Regions from separate parts of the Priestia sp. RMT2NF4 genome, predicted to be linked through region 2. Evidence: a T-box and tRNA genes for the amino acid it is inferred to sense, from the RefSeq annotation. Region 2 holds a T-box; the other holds one or more tRNA genes.
The links. The T-box of region 2 lies ahead of pheS (phenylalanine--tRNA ligase subunit alpha). A T-box ahead of a tRNA ligase gene usually reads a tRNA of that ligase, here a tRNA-Phe.

Region 1 (9,944 bases), on a different contig from region 2:
GTTTGTTATTTCTAAGCGACGGGATAATCTAATTGGCATTAGTGCTAGATCGCTTGGAGATATCAATGTACAAGTTATTATGGAAAGTCTCCAAGGCGGAGGCCACTTAACGAATGCTGCTACTCAGCTTCAAGACATTAGTTTGGATGAAGCTGAAGAAAGGCTTAAACAAGCAATTGATGAGTACTTAGATGGAGGTAAAAAATCATGAAAGTAATTTTCTTAAAAGATGTAAAAGGAAAAGGCAAAAAAGGTGAAGTGAAAAATGTTTCAGATGGTTATGCACATAACTTCTTATTAAAAAATGGTTATGCTGTTGAAGCTACGGGCGGTAATGTGAAAGTATTAGAAGCACAAAAAAATAGAGAGCAAAAAGATGCAGCTGCAGAACTTCAAGCAAACAAAGAGTTAAAAGCAACTCTTGAAGAACTGACAGTTGAATTAACAGCAAAATCTGGTGAAGGTGGCCGTTTATTCGGTTCTATCACAAGCAAACAAATTGCTGAAGAATTAAAGAAAAAACACAAAATTAAAGTAGATAAGCGTAAAATTGAATTAAATGATGCCATTCGCGCATTAGGCTACACAAATGTACCGGTTAAATTACATCCGGAAGTAACGGCTACTGTAAAGGTACACGTGACTGAACAAAAATAAACGTACGATTGAGAAATAAGTAAATAATATAAAGGGTTGGCGCGGACTTGTATTTGTTCGCGCCAACATTTATGATGAAAGAAAATACTGAAAGAATATAAGAGGGGCATAGAAATATGAGTGATCTTTTTGCTGATCGTCTTCCGCCTCAGAATATTGAAGCAGAGCAAGCGCTATTAGGGGCCATTTTCTTAGAGCCTTCTTCTTTAACCTTAGCATCTGAACTGCTGATACCTGAAGATTTTTACCGGGCATCGCACCAGAAAATCTTTACATGTATGCTGAAACTTTCTGACCAAGGTGAACCGGTTGATTTGGTAACGGTAACGTCTGAATTAGCTGATCAAAAAATCTTAGAAGAAGTTGGCGGCGTATCGTATTTAAGTGATTTAGCTAACTCTGTTCCAACGGCTGCAAACGTAGAGTATTACGGTAAAATCGTAGAAGAAAAGTCGATTTTACGCCGTCTAATTCGTACTGCAACGCATATTGCTTCAGAAGGATATGCAAGGGAAGACGAAGTGGAAGTTTTATTAAATGAAGCGGAAAAAAACATTTTAGAAGTAGCACAGCGTAAAAACAGCGGTGTGTTTCAAAATATCAAAGATGTACTTGTACAAACGTACGATGATATCGAAGTTCTTCACAATCGAAAAGGTGACATTACAGGTATCCCAACTGGGTTTAGTGATTTAGATAGAATGACAGCAGGGTTCCAACGAAATGATTTAATCATTGTAGCGGCCCGTCCATCGGTAGGTAAAACGGCTTTTGCCTTAAATATTGCGCAAAACGTTGCAACGAAAACGGATGAGAACGTAGCAATATTCAGTTTAGAGATGGGTGCTCAGCAGCTTGTTATGAGGATGCTGTGTGCCGAAGGAAATATTGATGCACAAAGGCTGCGTACAGGCTCGCTTACAGCCGATGACTGGGGAAAGCTCACGATGGCAATGGGATCTTTGTCCAATGCAGGGATTTATATTGATGATACACCGGGTATTCGAGTAGGTGAAATTCGTTCTAAGTGTCGTCGCTTGAAACAAGAAGGCGGACTTGGGATGATTTTAATTGACTACTTACAGCTTATTCAAGGTAATGGACGAAGCGGAGAAAACCGACAGCAGGAAGTATCTGAAATTTCGCGTGCGTTAAAAGCTTTAGCCCGTGAATTAGAAGTTCCTGTTATCGCCTTATCACAGCTTTCCCGTGGCGTAGAGCAGAGACAAGATAAGCGACCGATGATGTCTGATATTCGTGAATCCGGAAGTATTGAGCAGGATGCCGATATCGTAGCTTTCTTATATCGTGAAGACTATTATGAAAAAGACACAGAAAATCAAAATATTATCGAGATTATTATAGCCAAGCAGCGTAACGGTCCAGTTGGAACCGTACAGCTTGCCTTTGTAAAAGAATACAATAAATTCGTTAATCTCGAGCGGCGCTTTGATGACGCAGGAGTGCCGCCTGGTGCATAAAACCTCTCAATATGAGAGGTTTTATTTTATTGTTATCGCATTCGTTCCGCAAAATACGATATATTTGTAATAACTTTTGTTAAATCGTTCGGATTTAATTGACTTTAGTGTGATAAATTGATACACTTATCCATGGTTAAATTATGTCGTAGTGAGCTGTTGCTTACTAAGCGGAGGTGCTTAAGATATGTCTTCAGTCGTTGTAGTAGGAACACAATGGGGAGATGAAGGAAAAGGGAAGATTACAGACTTCCTATCAGAAAATGCAGAAGTGATTGCACGTTACCAAGGTGGGAACAATGCAGGTCACACAATTAAGTTTAATGGTGAAACTTATAAGTTACATTTAATTCCTTCAGGTATTTTTTATAATGACAAAACGTGTGTAATTGGAAACGGTATGGTTGTTGATCCAAAAGCACTTGTTCAAGAATTAAAATACTTACATGATCGCGGTGTAACAACAGAAAACTTACGTATTAGTAACCGAGCTCATGTGATTCTTCCATATCATTTAAAATTAGATGAAGTTGAAGAAGAACGTAAAGGTGAAAATAAGATTGGTACAACGAAAAAAGGTATTGGACCAGCTTATATGGATAAAGCAGCACGTGTTGGTATTCGAATTGCCGATTTACTAGACCGTGAAGTATTTGAAGCAAAATTAACACAAAACTTAGCTGAAAAGAATCGCCTTCTTGAAAAAATGTATGAAGTAGAAGGCTTTACATTAGAAGAAATTTTAGATGAGTACTATGAGTATGGTCAACAAGTTGCAAAATATGTTGTTGATACATCAGTAGTATTAAATGATGCGTTAGACGAAGGACGTCGTGTACTATTTGAAGGCGCACAAGGTGTTATGTTAGATATCGACCAAGGAACATATCCATTTGTTACATCTTCAAACCCAGTAGCGGGTGGAGTAACAATTGGTTCTGGTGTAGGTCCATCTAAAATCAAACACGTTGTAGGTGTATCAAAAGCCTATACAACTCGTGTTGGTGACGGTCCTTTCCCAACTGAATTAACAAACGAAATCGGTGATCAAATCCGTGAAGTAGGACGTGAATATGGTACAACAACTGGTCGTCCTCGCCGTGTAGGTTGGTTTGACAGTGTAGTTGTACGTCATGCTCGCCGCGTTAGCGGAATCACAGACTTATCTTTAAACTCAATTGATGTATTAACGGGAATTGAGACATTAAAGATTTGTGTAGCTTACCGTTATAAAGGGGAAGTTATGGAAGAATTCCCTGCTAGCTTAAAAACACTTGCAGAATGCGAACCTGTATATGAAGAGCTTCCAGGTTGGACAGAAGATATCACGGGTGTGAAAACATTAGATGAGTTACCTGATAACGCTCGCCACTACTTAGAGCGCGTGTCTCAATTAACAGGTATTCCTTTATCTATTTTCTCTGTAGGTCCAGATCGTACACAAACAAATGTATTACGTGGTGTATATAGCTAAATAAAAAGAGTTAGCTCTTCGTGAGCTAACCTTTTTTATTTATAATTGGTGCTTTTTTAACAAGACTTTTAAAAAAAGCTCAATAATAAAAAGAAAGTTTTAAAAAAACTATTGCATTTATATGAAATATCATGTTATTATAATAAGCGTCGCTAAGAGATATAACATGAGCCATTAGCTCAGTTGGTAGAGCATCTGACTTTTAATCAGAGGGTCGAAGGTTCGAGTCCTTCATGGCTCACTTTTGTTACAACGTGGCCCGTTGGTCAAGCGGTTAAGACACCGCCCTTTCACGGCGGTAACACGGGTTCGAATCCCGTACGGGTCATTTTTAATATTTTTAATACATAGCATATAGACTGAGGTCCCGTGGTGTAGCGGTTAACATGCCTGCCTGTCACGCAGGAGATCGCGGGTTCGATTCCCGTCGGGACCGCCATTTTGGCTCGGTAGCTCAGTTGGTAGAGCAAAGGACTGAAAATCCTTGTGTCGGCGGTTCGATTCCGTCCCGAGCCATCAAAAAGCATGACTTTATTTAAAGTCATGCTTTTTTCTTTTATTTACATTTAAAAGAAAACGTTATTTGCTTTGCATCTCTTTTATGGTAATATATTACTTTTGTATTTGGAGATGGTTGAAAATCATATATCTTCATGTATAGTAGAGGATGAACTTGTGACGTTTCAAGGGTTATCAAGTATAATAAAACTACGGTATTCAAACAGTATGAATACTATCTTTTATATTTTGCTTCAACTAATAAAGGAGAACGATGATCATGGATAAACGTATTTTAGTCGTAGATGACGAAAAGCCGATTGCAGATATTTTAAAGTTTAATTTGCAAAAAGAAGGTTACGAAGTATTTTGTGCTTATGATGGCGTAGAAGCACTTGAAAAAGTGGAAGAAGTACAGCCTGAAATGATTTTATTAGATATTATGCTTCCTCAGAAAGATGGAATGGAAGTTTGCCGAGAAGTGCGCAAAAAATATGATATGCCCATTATCATGTTAACAGCAAAAGACTCTGAAATTGACAAGGTTTTAGGTCTAGAATTAGGTGCAGATGATTATGTAACTAAGCCGTTCAGTACGCGTGAATTATTAGCACGTGTAAAAGCTAATTTACGTAGACATCAGCAGGTAGCTGTTCCAACAGAAGAAAGTGAAACGAATGAAATTACGATTGGAGCACTTGTTATTCATCCAGATGCTTATATTGTGTCTAAGCGCGGAGAAACGATTGAACTGACTCATCGTGAATTTGAGCTGCTGCATTATTTAGCGAAGCACATTGGACAAGTCATGACGCGTGAACACTTGCTTCAAACTGTATGGGGTTATGACTATTTTGGTGATGTGCGTACGGTAGATGTAACAGTTCGAAGATTACGTGAAAAAATTGAAGATAATCCAAGCCATCCAATGTGGATTGTAACAAGACGTGGAGTAGGCTATTATTTACGCAGCCCAGAGCAGGAGTAATTTTAGATGAAGAAAGTAAGGCTCCTGCAATCTATTCATTTAAAGTTTGTATTGATTTATGTGCTGCTCATTTTAATTGCGATGCAAATTATTGGGGTCTATTTTGCACGACAATTAGAAAAAGAATTAGTTAACAACTTTCGAACGTCTCTTCAAGAGCGGACAGACTTGCTGACGTATAACATTGGACAAGAAATGGTGAAAAATCGTGATGATGATTCACCGACTCTTGAGGAAGACTTAAAGACTATTTTAAGAGATTTTGCTTCAAGACCCAATTTAGCTTCAAATGATATGAATGACATTTCTGAAGTAAGAGTCATTGACCAAAATAGAAGAATCATTGCTACATCGAACTCAAATCCTCAACAGATCATAGGTAAAAAGACTAATGATTTAGCGATTACAAATGCGTTGTTAGCAGGAACGAACTCTGATAATGTATTTGTTGATCAAAGCGGGCAGCGAATCAGAGTTATGATACAGCCTATCCGTTTACAGGATAAAGTAGGTGCCAGTCAATCAAGTTCAACTAATAAAAATGGAAAAGTTCAGTCTAGCGAAGAAATCTTAGGCGCTATTTACTTAACAGCTTCCATGGAGCCTGTTTACGATCAAATGAGTAATATCAATCAGATCTTTAAGGCAGGTACGGTGATTGCTCTTTTTATCACAGCTATTTTAGGCGTGTTTTTAGCTCAGACCATTACTCGTCCAATGTCTGAAATGAGAAAACAAGCACTTGAGATGGCCAAAGGGAATTTTACGAGAAAAGCTAAGGTGTACGGGTATGATGAAATTGGTCAGCTAGCTCTCACATTCAACAACTTAACAAGAAAGCTTCAAGAAGCACAGGCAACGACAGAAGGGGAGCGCCGTAAGCTTAGTTCGGTATTAGCTCATATGACGGACGGCGTTATTGCGACGGATCGAAAGGGAAGAGTAATTTTAATTAATGATCCAGCCGCAGCTATGCTAAATGTTTCACGTGAAACGGTTTTGTCTGATCCAGTTGTTTCCCTATTAGATCTTGAAGAAACGCATACGTTTGAAAGCTTGCTTGCCAATCAAGAGTCATTAATTTTGGACTTTAGTACAAAATCGGATCCCTTTATTTTACGAGCTACCATTTCCGCTATTCAAAAAGAGACCGGTTTTATCAACGGGATTATCATTGTCTTGCATGACATTACAGAGCAGGAGAAAATTGATCAAGATCGCCGAGAATTTGTAGCGAATGTTTCACATGAATTGCGTACGCCGTTAACAACGATGCGCAGTTATTTAGATGCGCTTGCAGACGGTGCTTGGCAAGATAAGGACTTAGCTCCAACATTTTTAAATGTAACGCAAACGGAGACAGAGCGAATGATTCGTCTCGTTAACGACTTGCTTCAATTATCTAAGCTAGATAGCCAAGACTACCGATTTAGTCGTGACCCAATCAATTTTGTGAAGTTTTATCATTACATCATTGATCGCTTTGAAATGACAATTGAACAAGGTATTTCGTTCGTGCGCGACTTGCCAAATGAAGCAATCTATGTCGCTATTGATCAAGATAAAATTACACAAGTATTAGATAACATTATTTCCAATGCAATAAAATATTCACCTGAAGGCGGAACCATTACATTTTCAATTGCTCAGCATACGCATGAAATTGTTGTGAGCATTAAAGACCAAGGTATGGGAATTCCAAAATCAAATTTAGCTAAAATTTTCGAACGCTTCTATCGTGTAGATAAAGCACGAACGCGTAAATTAGGCGGAACAGGATTAGGGCTTGCTATTGCCAAGGAAATTATTGAAGCACATGATGGACGCATTTGGGCAGATAGTCAGGAAGGAAAAGGAACAACGATTTACTTTACTCTTCCGATTGAAAGTGAGAATGATGACGAATGGGAATGAGATATGAACATATCAAAACGGCCATCTTAGTTGTTCTCGTCGCTTCCAGTTTAATTATGACGTATCATATATGGACGTATCAGCCTTCTTATAAGGTCATTTCAAAAAATCAACATTTGCAAGAAGTTGAAGTTAGTTCAAAAAGTAAAATAGAAGATCATATTCTTCCAACAGAAGTTCTCTATCATCGAAACGATAATCACTACATGTCTCACGATGAAGATGATGTAAACAAATGGGTAAATGAAATGAAAAAGTGGAAATTTTCGAATGTGACGGACGTTTCGGATGCTATTTCTCCTGATGGATTTTTAAATTATGTCCATGGAAGTAATTCTATTGAAGTGCTGTATCCAGACGCACTACCTTTGAAAACATTTCAACAGCTTTTTTCATTTTCTCAAACGTCTTTGCCTAATCAAACATTTGACCGTGTACTCATTAAAATTAAGCGTACACCTTCCTTTTTCGTGAGCGTGTATCTTGTGAATTATGAGCAAAAAAAGATTTATTCGGTTACAGTCAAGAATTTGGCCAAAGATGATATCAAAGAATTAGAAGATAAAATGAAGCGTACGTATGCCCCGAGCCTTGTATATAAAGAAAACAAAAATCGGTATATCTTCCTTCCGGAAAATAATATTACGATGAATAGTGAAGTCTACTATACGAGCATGAGGCATTTAGATATTGAAAAATATAAAGAAGCGCTTTTTAACAACCCAGACTATGCACGGAAAGAAACGTCTACAAACCGAGATGTCTACACTGAAGGTACAAAAGTGATCAATGTCAATACGAAGACAGATGTGATGGAATATGTGAATCTTGTAAATTCCACGACCGAGGTAATGGAAGATTATAATTTAATAAATCGCAGCTTTAGCTTCGTTAATGACCACGGCGGCTGGACAGAATCTAATTACAGGTTCAACAGCTGGAATCGCATTACAAAAGAAATTAGCTATCGTTATTATAAAGATAACTATCCAGTGTACAGCAATCAGGGAATGACTGAAATATATCAAAGATGGGGAAATGCGGAGATTTTAAATTACCGTCGTCCTCTTTATCGTTTTGTAAGAGTACAGGACTCGAGTGTAGAAAAGCTGCAGTCATCTCAAAAGGTGATTCAATTAATTGAAAAACATCAAAACTTTGACCCGAATCTGTTAAAAGATATTTCAATAGGCTATCAGCTAGAAGAAGTGTCACAGCAGCCGAAAACCGGCGAAAAGACGGTTGAGTTTAATTCTAATTCTGTCAAACTCGTTCCTTCTTGGTTCTATTATTATAATAGCAAATGGTATCGAATTGCACCGCCGACCGAAGGAGGCGATAACGATGGATTGGAATAGAACAAAAACCATCTTTATTTTCACTTTCTTGATTCTTAATATTTACTTAGGCTATCAGATTTTTAAAACTCATCAAGAAGATCAGTACTCTCTATTTGTGGAGTCGAGCGTGGAAGAACAATTAACGAGTGAAGGCATTGAATATAAACATTTACCTGTAGATGTGAAAGAAGCTTCTTCGTTAAATGCTAAAAGTAAGCTGTTTAAAGAAGAAGACTTAAAAAAGCTGAAAGAGCAAAAAGCAACGCTGCTTGAGGAAAAAACAATTCGAAGCGTATTGGACAAACCTTTTTCAGTGCCTGAAAAAAATACAAAAGCAAAGCTAAGTCAATTTTTGAAACGATATGTGCTCTCCGGTGAAGATTATGAGCTATGGAACGTTAATAAAGAGAAAAAAACAGTTACATTCTTTCAACAATATAAAAAGCACAAAATCTATGACAATGAAAATGGCATGATCATTGCTCATTTAAATGACAAAGGTGAAATTGTTTCATATGAACAAACGATGCTAGGTTCCGTGAAAACGTTGGATGATGAGCAGGATGTTTTGTCTCCTTTAAAAGCATTGGAAAATTTGTTTTTGAAGGATGAATTGAAAAAGAAAGATTCTGTAACAAACGTAGAGTTTGGATACTATACGTTTGATCTGCCGTTATTAAATTCTCAAGTTTTAGCACCAACTTGGCACATTGTTGTAAATGGAGATACAAGTTATTTTGTAAATGCCTTTGAAGGACAGATCATTAAAAAAGGAAATAAATAAGTATTTGGAGTGAGATAAATGAGCCTGCATTTCAGCGTGCTAGCGAGTGGGAGCACAGGAAATGCGATTTTAGTAAGTGATGGAGAACATTCCTTACTAGTTGATGCAGGGCTGAGCGGAAAACAAATGGAAGCTCTCTTTCAACAAGTAAATCGCAATATCCCGGATTTATCAGGAATTTTAGTGACTCACGAACATAGTGACCATATTAAAGGACTAGGTGTTCTGGCACGTAAATATAAGCTCCCTATTTTCGCAAATGAAAAAACGTGGAACGCAATGGACGGCTTGATCGGCAACATTGATACGGAACAGAAGTTTCACTTTGAAATTGGCCAAACGAAATCGTTTGGTCAATTGGAAGTGGAGTCTTTTGGCGTTTCGCATGATGCTGCAGAGCCTATGTTTTATGTCTTTCATCAAGGGTCTAAAAAATTGACCCTTATTACGGATACCGGCTATGTAAGTGACCGCATGAAAGGTACAATTAAAAATAGTGATATGTACGTATTTGAAAGCAATCATGATGTTGAAATGCTGAGAATGGGGCGCTACCCTTGGAGCATTAAAAGACGAATTCTAAGCGACGTGGGACATGTATCAAATGAAGACGCGGCGCTTGCAATGGCAGATGTGATCGGAGATCAAACCAAACGCATTTACTTGGCGCATTTGAGTCAAGACAATAACATGAAGGAAATTGCCCGCATGTCGGTTGCGCAAGTGTTACAACAAAAAGACATCAATGTAGAGGACAATATTCTTCTATGTGATACTGATCCAAAAAGACCGACTGATATTGTTTATG
Region 2 (9,944 bases):
AAGCCTTTTTACAAAATGTAAAAGCAGAAGCATCTCGTTAATGAAAAAAGCAGAGAATTGAAATTCTCTGCTTTTTTATCTAACATTTATAAAAAACTGTTGCATAAATGGTTTTCCTTTGATACAATAACTTTTGTTGTGAAAAAAGAACGAAATCATTGACTTTTGTCTTTGTTGATACTATAATAGCTTAAGTAATTGAATACTTGTTTATACAGAAGAAGAAGCACCCGCTTCTCACCTGAGTGACGCATAAAGCAGTTAGCAGGTACATCGTATCTTAATTAAAACGATAGAAGTGTGGGTGCAGTATGTACTCACACTTTTTTGTGTGAGTTAATAATCGGTCTAAGCAAGCGTATTCGCTCATTAAACCTTGGAGGTGGCTACTTATTAGCAAGGACATGATGGTAAACGAGGGCATTCGAGCTCGCGAAGTTCGTCTAATTGATCAAAATGGTGAACAATTAGGAATTAAATCAAAAAATGAAGCATTAGAAATTGCTTCACGAGTAAATCTTGACTTAGTAATGGTTGCTGCAAATGCGAAACCGCCGGTATGTCGTATTATGGACTACGGTAAATTCCGCTATGAGCAACAACGTAAAGAAAGAGAAGCTCGTAAAAACCAAAAAGTTGTAAACTTAAAAGAAGTTCGTTTAAGTCCAACAATTGATGAACATGATTTTAACACTAAACTTCGTAACGCACGCAAGTTCCTTGAAAAAGGTGACAAAGTGAAAGCGTCTATTCGCTTTAAAGGTCGTGCCATTACTCATAAAGGGATTGGCCAAAAAGTACTTGAACGTTTTTCACAAGCTTGCGAAGATGTAAGTTCAGTTGAATCGGCTCCTAAAATGGAAGGCCGCAGCATGTTCTTAGTCTTGGCACCTAAAAACGAAAAGTAATAGAACGAGGAGGAACACCCCATGCCAAAAATGAAAACACATCGTGGCGCTGCAAAGCGTTTCAAAAAGACTGGAAGCGGTAAATTAAAACGTGCTCGTGCTTACACAAGCCATTTATTCGCTAACAAATCTACAAAACAAAAGCGTAAATTACGTAAAGGTTCTTTAGTAAGCAAAGGTGACTTCAAACGTATCCGTCACTTATTAGATAACATTAAGTAATTTGGGTTGAGATAGAAACAATACAGGAGGTAAACAATTATGCCACGCGTAAAAGGCGGTACAGTAACACGCAAACGTCGTAAAAAAGTTTTAAAATTAGCTAAAGGTTTCTTCGGTTCGAAGCATAGATTATATAAAGTTGCTAATCAGCAAGTTATGAAATCTCACATGTATGCTTATCGTGACCGTCGTCAGAAAAAACGTGACTTCCGTAAATTATGGATCACACGTATTAATGCAGCTGCTCGTATGAACGGTCTTTCTTACAGCCGTTTAATGCACGGTTTAAAATTAGCAGGTATTGAAGTTAACCGCAAAATGCTTGCTGACTTAGCTGTAGCTGATGAAAAAGCATTTGCTGAATTAGCAACTGCTGCTAAAAAAGGCTTAGATAAGTAATGAATATAAAGTCTCGTCATCTTTAGATGATGAGGCTTTTTTGCTATCGGAGGACATATCATGAATGAACTGCTGCTTACCTATTTTATTGTTATTAATATAATAGGGATAGGAATGATGTATAGAGATAAACAAAAAGCGAAAAGACATGAGTGGAGAATTGCCGAAAGCACACTGTGGACGGTAGCTGCTATCGGAGGAGCCATTGGAGGACTGATTGGTATGTATTGCTATCGTCATAAAACGAAGCACACATCGTTTACAGTAGGTTTTCCTATTCTTGCCGCTCTTGATTTACTTTTCTTTTTTGTTATCAGCTGAGCACAAATGATTTTGTGCTCAGTGTAAAAATTCTCGAACGGGGCTTTTCCAGCGAATAGGAGCATTTGGATACATGTTGTGTACGTGATTTTCCAGCAGCTTGAAATCTTGTTTTTGCAGTTCATGCAATCGAGATGGATCTGTTAACACCATTGTAATCGACAAAGACTCTGGTTCATTGGGATTGCTGTATTTTTCTCCTTCAAATAAAATACCTTTATACGTTAGTAGAAAATTTTTGCGGATATTCGTTTTTTCGTCAACGACAAAAAATTGCTGATGTTCCTGAGCTGCTACAAGCTTCCGCTTTGGACTGCGAAAATGCTGAACCAGCTTTAATAGTGTGTAAGCAACAAGCGCGAAAATGAACACGCGAACGATAACAATAACAAACATAACGCTCCCTCCTTTACAAGGCACAGTTTTCTTACTTTACGTTTCAGTCTCTAAAAAGTTTCACGATTTTTGATATAATTTCTTTATTGGTTTAAAAAGAAGAAGATATACATAATTACAGGAGTGATTACATTGAATTTACAACAGCTATTTACCATGCAGCGCCAGCTGGATCAGCATATAGAGGACAAGCATCAGCTTCATAAGGAAGACTTGGTTCCAAGAAAACTTTTAGCTCTGCTTGTTGAAATGGGAGAGCTGGCAAACGAAACGCGCTGCTTCAAATTTTGGAGCGTTAAACCTCCGGCTGAAGATGCTGTTATTTTAGAAGAATTTGTGGACGGCGTACATTTCATTCTTTCTTTAGGTATTGAAAAAGGATACGATGATTTAACTGAGCTGCCAAAAGTAAAAGCAGCTGGTTCAAAAACAACACAATTTTTACAGGTATTTGCACAAGTTTCTGCTTTCGAGCAGGACCTGTCAAAAGAAAACTATGTGAACATGTTTGCATCTTACATGACGCTTGGCGATATGTTTGGTTTTTCTGCTGAACATATTGAAGAGGCGTACATGTCAAAAAATGAAGTGAATTTTAAACGCCAAGAACAAGGATACTAGAAATAAAGGGATGGGAAATTTTACTTCAACCTCTTTTTAGCTATAATAGAGGTATACATATGAAAGGGGTAATCCATATGACAAAGTTAGATGAAACATTGACGATGCTTAAAGCACTAACAGATGCAAAAGGAATTCCTGGAAATGAGCGTGAACCGCGTGAGGTTATGAAGAAATATATTGCACCTTATGCAGATGAAGTAACGACGGATGGGCTAGGCAGTTTGATTGCAAAAAAAGTAGGCAACGAACAAGGGCCTAAAATTATGGTAGCCGGTCACTTGGATGAAGTTGGTTTTATGGTGACTCAAATTGATGAACGCGGCTTTATTCGTTTTCAAACGGTAGGCGGATGGTGGTCTCAAGTTATGCTTGCTCAACGCGTAACCATCGTGACATCTAAAGGAGAGGTAACGGGGATTATTGGCTCAAAGCCACCTCATATCTTGCCTCCAGAAGTTCGCAAAAAGCCAGTTGACATTAAAGATATGTTCATCGATATTGGTGCTTCTAGCAGAGAAGAAGTAGCGGAGTGGGGAGTAAAACCTGGTGATCAGGTTGTACCTTATTTCGAATTTACGGTTATGAACAATGAAAAGATGCTGCTAGCGAAAGCCTGGGATAACCGTATTGGTTGTGCAATCGCTATCGATGTATTAAAAGCTTTAAAAAATGAAAAACATGAAAATGTTGTGTATGGTGTAGGAACGGTGCAAGAAGAAGTTGGACTCCGAGGTGCAAAAACATCTGCTAACTTTATTGAACCAGATATTGCATTTGCTGTTGATGTCGGTATCGCTGGAGATACACCTGGTGTTTCTGATAAAGAAGCCTCTTCTAAAATGGGGCAGGGTCCGCAAATCATTTTATATGATGCTTCCATGGTCTCTCATAAAGGACTTCGAGATACAGTAGTAGATGTGGCAGATGAATTAAATATTCCGTATCAATTTGATGCAATTGCTGGAGGCGGTACGGACTCGGGTTCTATCCATATTTCAGCTAACGGGGTGCCAGCACTTTCGATTACAATTGCAACTCGTTATATCCATTCTCATGCAGCAATGCTTCATCGTGATGATTATGAAAACGCAGTTAAATTAATTGCGGAAGTCATTAAGCGCTTAGACCGAGATACGGTTAACGCCATTACGTATAATTGAAAAAAGCTCATTCTCCTAGGGGAATGAGCTTTTTGTTGTACATAGGAAAAGGTTATTTATTTTAAACCGTTTTCAAGCGTTGTCAGAATTTCTTCTTTTTCTGATTCCGGAGACTTTTCCCAAAGCACTTCAAATAAAACACCAAGTCCAGGGAGCATTTTTTCTTCACCGCTTTGAATAGCGTCAGAAATTGTAGCCTCAAGCTCTTCTTTTGAGTTTCCTGAAACGTTTGCAATAACAGCATTTCGTAAATTAAGATCCATCATTTTCACCTCAGCTATCGTAAAGTTACCAATAGTTTTTGTTTTCTTTGCGATTTCTATGTACAATAAAGTGAAACTTATCTAATGATTATTGAACAAAATGTAATCGAACTATTTATTTTTGTATAGATAAAGGAGTTATGTTTGTGAAACAAATTGATTCAGTTAAAAATCCGCAGGTAAAAGCGTGGAAAAAACTGCATAATAAAAAAGACCGTGATAAGCAGGGCCTTTTTATGGTAGAAGGCTTTCATTTAGTCGAAGAGGCTATCAAAAATAAGGATTGTGTAAAGGAACTAATTATACGCGAATCGACCGAAGTGCCCGCACAGTGGGATATAGACGGTATCGAAATAATCGTTGTAAACGAAGCAATTAGTAAGTTATTATCTGACACAGAAACACCTCAAGGAATTATTGCCGTGTGTTTTCAAACAAAGCATGCGGAAATTATTCATACAGCACAGAAAGTATTGCTTTTAGATGCCGTGCAAGATCCAGGTAACCTAGGCACCATTATCCGAACCGCTGATGCTGCGGGAGTGGAGGCTATTATCATTGGAGAGGGCAGCGTGGATGTGTACAACCCAAAAGTCGTTCGTTCAACGCAAGGAGCTATTTTTCACCTTCCAATTGTAAAAGGCGATTTACTCGAAATAATTTCATTGTTAAAAGAAAGAGGAATAGCAGTTTACGGCACGTCGTTACAAAATGGAAAGGTCTACACACACGTAAAACCTTCAAACGAATTTGCGCTGATTGTGGGAAATGAAGGAAACGGCGTAAGCGAGAAAGTGTTGGAACAAACGGATCAGAATCTGTACATTCCCATCTATGGAAAGAGCGAGTCGTTAAATGTTGCCATCGCTTCTGGAATCTTACTTTATTATTTACGCGGAATGTAGTTGCATCGAGAACGTGTTTTCACTATAATAATACAATAGTTACATATGTAAAAAACGATGAAAGAGAGCAGTAGCTTATGTCCGTTTATGCAGGGAGAAAATGCCATGACTGAAAGCATTTTTATAAATGTAATAAGTGAATTCACCTCTTGAGTTGACACTTAGACCATCTTACATAGATGTAAAGGTGTTCCGGAGATTCCGTTAACTTGAATGAAGTGAACTGTATACGTCTGTGTATATAGTTAACAAGGGTGGTAACGCGACTAATCCTCGTCCCTTTTTTGGGAGGAGGTTTTTTTATTTGTCATTTTTTACGTTAAAAGGAGGAATAAGTGATGAAAGAACGTTTACAAGAACTTCAACAAGAAGCAATTGCAAAAGTCGAAGCAGCAAGTGCTTTAAAAGAATTAAACGACGTACGCGTAGCTTATTTAGGAAAGAAAGGCCCTATCACAGAAGTACTTCGCGGTATGGGAAAACTTTCAGCTGAAGAGCGTCCTGTAATGGGAGCACTTGCAAATGAAGTACGTGAAGCGATTGCATCTAAAATTGAAGAAAAACAAACGGCGTTAGAAGCAGCCGAGGTAGAGCGTAAACTTGCTTCAGAAACAATTGACGTAACGCTGCCGGGACGCCCGGTTAAAGCAGGTACGCATCACCCGCTCACAAGCGTGGTTGAAGAAGTAGAAGATTTATTCTTAGGAATGGGCTATGAAGTAGCAGAAGGACCAGAAGTAGAGCAGGACTACTATAATTTCGAAGCGCTGAACTTGCCAAAAGGTCACCCAGCACGTGATATGCAAGATACGTTCTATATTACGGAAGAAACGCTTCTTCGTACGCATACATCAACTGTTCAAGCTCGTGTTATGAACAAGAATGAAGGCAAAGGACCTGTTAAAATTATTTGCCCAGGTAAAGTGTACCGCCGCGATGACGATGATGCTACGCATTCACATCAATTTATGCAAATTGAAGGTCTTGTAGTAGACGAAAACATTCGTATGAGCGATTTAAAAGGCACGCTTGAAGTATTTGTGAAAAAGATGTTCGGTGCAGACCGTGAAATTCGTCTTCGTCCAAGTTTCTTCCCATTCACTGAGCCGTCTGTAGAAGTAGACGTATCGTGTGCAAAATGTGGAGGTAAAGGCTGTAATGTATGTAAACAAACAGGCTGGATTGAAATTTTAGGAGCCGGTATGGTTCATCCAAATGTTCTTGAAATGGCTGGATACGATTCAACTAAATATCGTGGTTTTGCTTTTGGAATCGGTGTAGAGCGTATTGCTATGTTAAAACACGGCGTGGATGATATTCGTCATTTCTATACAAATGATGTTCGTTTCTTAGATCAATTTAAACAAGTATAAAGGAGGGACTACGATGTTTGTATCTTATCGTTGGTTACAAGAGTATGTTGACTTATCAGGCGTAACGGCAGAAGAGTTAGCTGATAAAATCACAAAAAGTGGAATTGAAGTTGAAGGTGTAGAAAACTTAAATAAAGGCATCAGCGGAGTGGTAATTGGTCACGTTGTAGAACGTGAACAGCATCCAAATGCGGATAAATTAAGCCGCTGTCAAGTAGATCTTGGCGGAGGAGAAATCGTTCAAATCGTGTGCGGAGCACCTAACGTGGCACAAGGTCAAAAAGTAGCGGTTGCAAAAGTGGGAGCTGTACTTCCAGGTAACTTTAAAATCAAGCGTGCTAAGCTTCGCGGTGAAGAATCGAACGGTATGATTTGTTCTCTTCAAGAGCTTGGCATTGAAAGCAAGCTTGTGGCAAAAGATTATCAAGAAGGCATCTTCGTCTTCCCAAGTGATGCTGAAGTAGGAGCGGATGCGCTAGATGCATTAAACTTAAACGATGAAGTATTAGAACTAGGGCTAACACCAAATCGTTCAGACTGCTTAAGTATGTTAGGTGTAGCACATGAGGTGGCTGCTATTTTACGTCGTGAAGTGAAGTATCCGTCAGTAAACGTGCAAACGTCTGATGAGCAAGCAGCTGATTATATTTCCGTTAAAGTAGAGGCAAAAGAAGACAATCCCCTTTACGTAGCGCGCGTTGTGAAAAACGTAAAAATTGCTCCGTCACCATTATGGATGCAAACGCGTTTAATGGCAGCTGGTATTCGACCTCATAACAACGTTGTTGATATTACCAACTATATTTTGCTTGAATACGGCCAGCCGCTGCATGCTTTTGACTATGATCGTCTTGGTTCAAAAGAAATTGTTGTACGTCACGCGTCAGAAGGCGAGAAGTTTGTAACGCTTGACGATCAAGAGCGCGTATTAAAAGGCAATCAGCTTGTTATTACAAACGGCAGTGAACCGGTAGCCCTTGCAGGTGTAATGGGGGGAGCAAACTCTGAAGTAAAAGACGATACGGTAAATGTTCTTATTGAATCAGCTTACTTCAAAGGTTTAACAGTTCGTCAAGCTTCCAAAGACCACGGTCTTCGCAGTGAGGCAAGTGTTCGTTTTGAAAAAGGAATTGATCCTAACCGTACGCGTGTAGCTGCTGACCGCGCAGCAGAATTAATGGCTGAATACGCTTCAGGTGAAGTGGTAAGCGGTACTGTAGAAGTAGATACACTAACTGTGGAACCTGCTGTTGTAGCTGTGTCACTTGGACGTATTAACAATGTGCTTGGTACAGAACTGTCGATGGAAGAAGTACAAGATATTATGAACCGTCTTCAATTTGAAAGCAAAGTCGAAGATGAAACCATCGTTGTAACGGTACCGACTCGTCGAGGCGATATTACAATTGAAGAAGATATCGTGGAGGAAGTAGCGCGCATGTATGGCTATGACAACCTTCCTACAACGCTTCCTGTAACAGTGGCAACTCCAGGAAAATTAACAGAGTATCAGCTTGGACGCCGTAAAGTTCGCCGTTTCTTAGAGGGAGCAGGGCTAGCGCAAACAACAACCTATTCGTTAACGAGCGCTGAAAAAGCTACTCAGTTTGCACTCAATGCAACAAGTACGATTGGTTTAGCAATGCCGATGAGTGAAGATCGCAGCATCCTTCGTCAAAGCTTAGTGCCTCATTTACTTGAAGCAGTGAAGCACAATAATGCTCGTCAATCGGATTCTATTGCGCTATACGAAACAGGCTCAGTGTTCTTATCTAAAGGTGAAGGGGAATTACCGGATGAGCAGGAGCGCGTAGCTGGTGCAATCACGGGTCTATGGCATGCTCACGGCTGGCAAGGTGAAAAGAAAGTCGTTGATTTCTATGTGATTAAAGGTGTACTAGAAGGGTTATTTGCACAGCTTGGTTTAGAGAAACGAATCTCATATGCTCCCGTTAAAAAAGACGGTATGCACCCTGGACGTACAGCGGCTGTATGGTTAGATGAAAAAGAAATTGGATACGTGGGTCAAGTTCATCCTGTTGCTCAGAAACAGTATGGCCTTCGTGAAACATACGTGTTTGAATTACACCTTCAAGAGCTATTAGCTGCAGATGTCGAAGAAGTTCGTTATTCAGCTATTCCAAGATTCCCATCTATTACACGTGATATTGCACTTGTTGTAGATAAAAACGTTCTTGCAGGAGAAGTTCAGCGCGTCATCTATACGACGGGCGGAGAACTTTTAAAAGACGTGACAGTATTTGATCTATATGAAGGCGAGCGTATGGAAGAAGGCAAGAAATCTGTAGCTTTCTCTTTACGTTACTTAGATCCTGAACGTACATTAACAGATGAAGAAGTAGCAAAAGCACATGGTGCAGTTTTAGAAGCTGTTGAAAAAGAATTTGGTGCAACGCTTCGTTCATAAGAATAAAAAAAGAGATGTGGATTTCCACATCTCTTATTTTTTAGCTAATTTTAAAGCTTTTTCTGTATTAGCAAAATGGATTTTAGCTAAAGAGTTCAGCGCATTGACGCCATGTTTTTTAATAATTTTAGCAGCGGCTATATCAACTTGTGCTCCAGCTCCGCGAGGAATGACCATCCCCGTCTTTTCCGTTAGTAAATCCATTTGTTTTAAAAATGCGTATCTGGCAATAATGGAAGCAGCGGCTACAGATAAATGAACGCTTTCTCCTTTTGTACTGAAAAAGACATTTTCTTTGATAATCTCTTTTTCCTTTACGATGTGTTTATAATAGGTGTTTTTTTCAACAAACTGGTCAATTAAAATCGCATCAGGTTTTTCAGAATCCAATTTTTTTAACACGTTGGATAAAGCTTTGTTGTGCAACAGAGCTTTCATTTTACCTTGTGACATGCCTTTTTCTTGAAATGCATTATACTTTTCGTTATGTAAGACAAGCAAACTGTAAGGAATAAACGAAACAAGCTGCTTGGCAATTTCAATGATTTTAGCATCCGTTAACTCTTTTGAATCTCGTACTCCTAATTTTCTTAACAAAGGAAGCTGCTCTTTTTGAACATAGGCAGCAACTACGGTCATGGGACCAAAATAATCTCCCGTTCCTACTTCATCAGAACCAATGACCGATAGTGAACTGAAGTTTGATGGGAGGTGTGAGACGGGAGCCTTTTTAGCAGCATCTAAAGGACCTCCCCACTTAGCTGCTTCTGTTTCAGCTTCTTTTCCTTGAAAAAGTACTTTTCCAGAGCGGTATGCAGTGATAGAACAGCCGGGAGTTTTAGCCGAAAAAATACTTCCCTGCGGCAATTTAGGCTGCAAATAGGATGTGTAATGAAGCTTCATTTTAGCTATCTGATCAGCTGATACCTTAATAACAGCATGTGA

Region 1: it encodes a tRNA-Phe, which carries the amino acid that the T-box ahead of pheS (phenylalanine--tRNA ligase subunit alpha) is inferred to sense. The anticodon was not compared.

What each region holds. Positions count from the first base shown of each region.
Region 1 covers NZ_JBLQZO010000005.1:27,611-37,554, forward strand. The annotation lists gene ACMX9J_RS19615 (DHH family phosphoesterase) at 1-211, shown strand, start outside; gene rplI (50S ribosomal protein L9) at 208-657, shown strand; gene dnaB (replicative DNA helicase) at 774-2,138, shown strand; gene ACMX9J_RS19630 (adenylosuccinate synthase) at 2,326-3,612, shown strand; tRNA gene ACMX9J_RS19635 (tRNA-Lys) at 3,781-3,853, shown strand; tRNA gene ACMX9J_RS19640 (tRNA-Glu) at 3,869-3,940, shown strand; tRNA gene ACMX9J_RS19645 (tRNA-Asp) at 3,976-4,051, shown strand; tRNA gene ACMX9J_RS19650 (tRNA-Phe) at 4,056-4,128, shown strand; gene yycF (response regulator YycF) at 4,391-5,098, shown strand; gene walK (cell wall metabolism sensor histidine kinase WalK) at 5,105-7,012, shown strand; gene ACMX9J_RS19665 (YycH family regulatory protein) at 7,003-8,370, shown strand; gene ACMX9J_RS19670 (two-component system regulatory protein YycI) at 8,357-9,136, shown strand; gene ACMX9J_RS19675 (MBL fold metallo-hydrolase) at 9,155-9,944, shown strand, end outside.
Region 2 covers NZ_JBLQZO010000004.1:154,473-164,416, forward strand. The annotation lists gene thrS (threonine--tRNA ligase) at 1-41, shown strand, start outside; ribosomal protein L20 leader region at 213-335, shown strand; gene infC (translation initiation factor IF-3) at 405-908, shown strand; gene rpmI (50S ribosomal protein L35) at 930-1,130, shown strand; gene rplT (50S ribosomal protein L20) at 1,170-1,529, shown strand; gene ACMX9J_RS18340 (DUF1294 domain-containing protein) at 1,590-1,850, shown strand; gene ACMX9J_RS18345 (hypothetical protein) at 1,869-2,246, opposite strand; gene ACMX9J_RS18350 (dUTP diphosphatase) at 2,379-2,867, shown strand; gene ACMX9J_RS18355 (M42 family metallopeptidase) at 2,945-4,030, shown strand; gene sspI (small acid-soluble spore protein SspI) at 4,087-4,293, opposite strand; gene ACMX9J_RS18365 (TrmH family RNA methyltransferase) at 4,434-5,198, shown strand; T-box leader at 5,247-5,482, shown strand; gene pheS (phenylalanine--tRNA ligase subunit alpha) at 5,537-6,571, shown strand; gene pheT (phenylalanine--tRNA ligase subunit beta) at 6,585-8,999, shown strand; gene rnhC (ribonuclease HIII) at 9,033-9,944, opposite strand, start outside.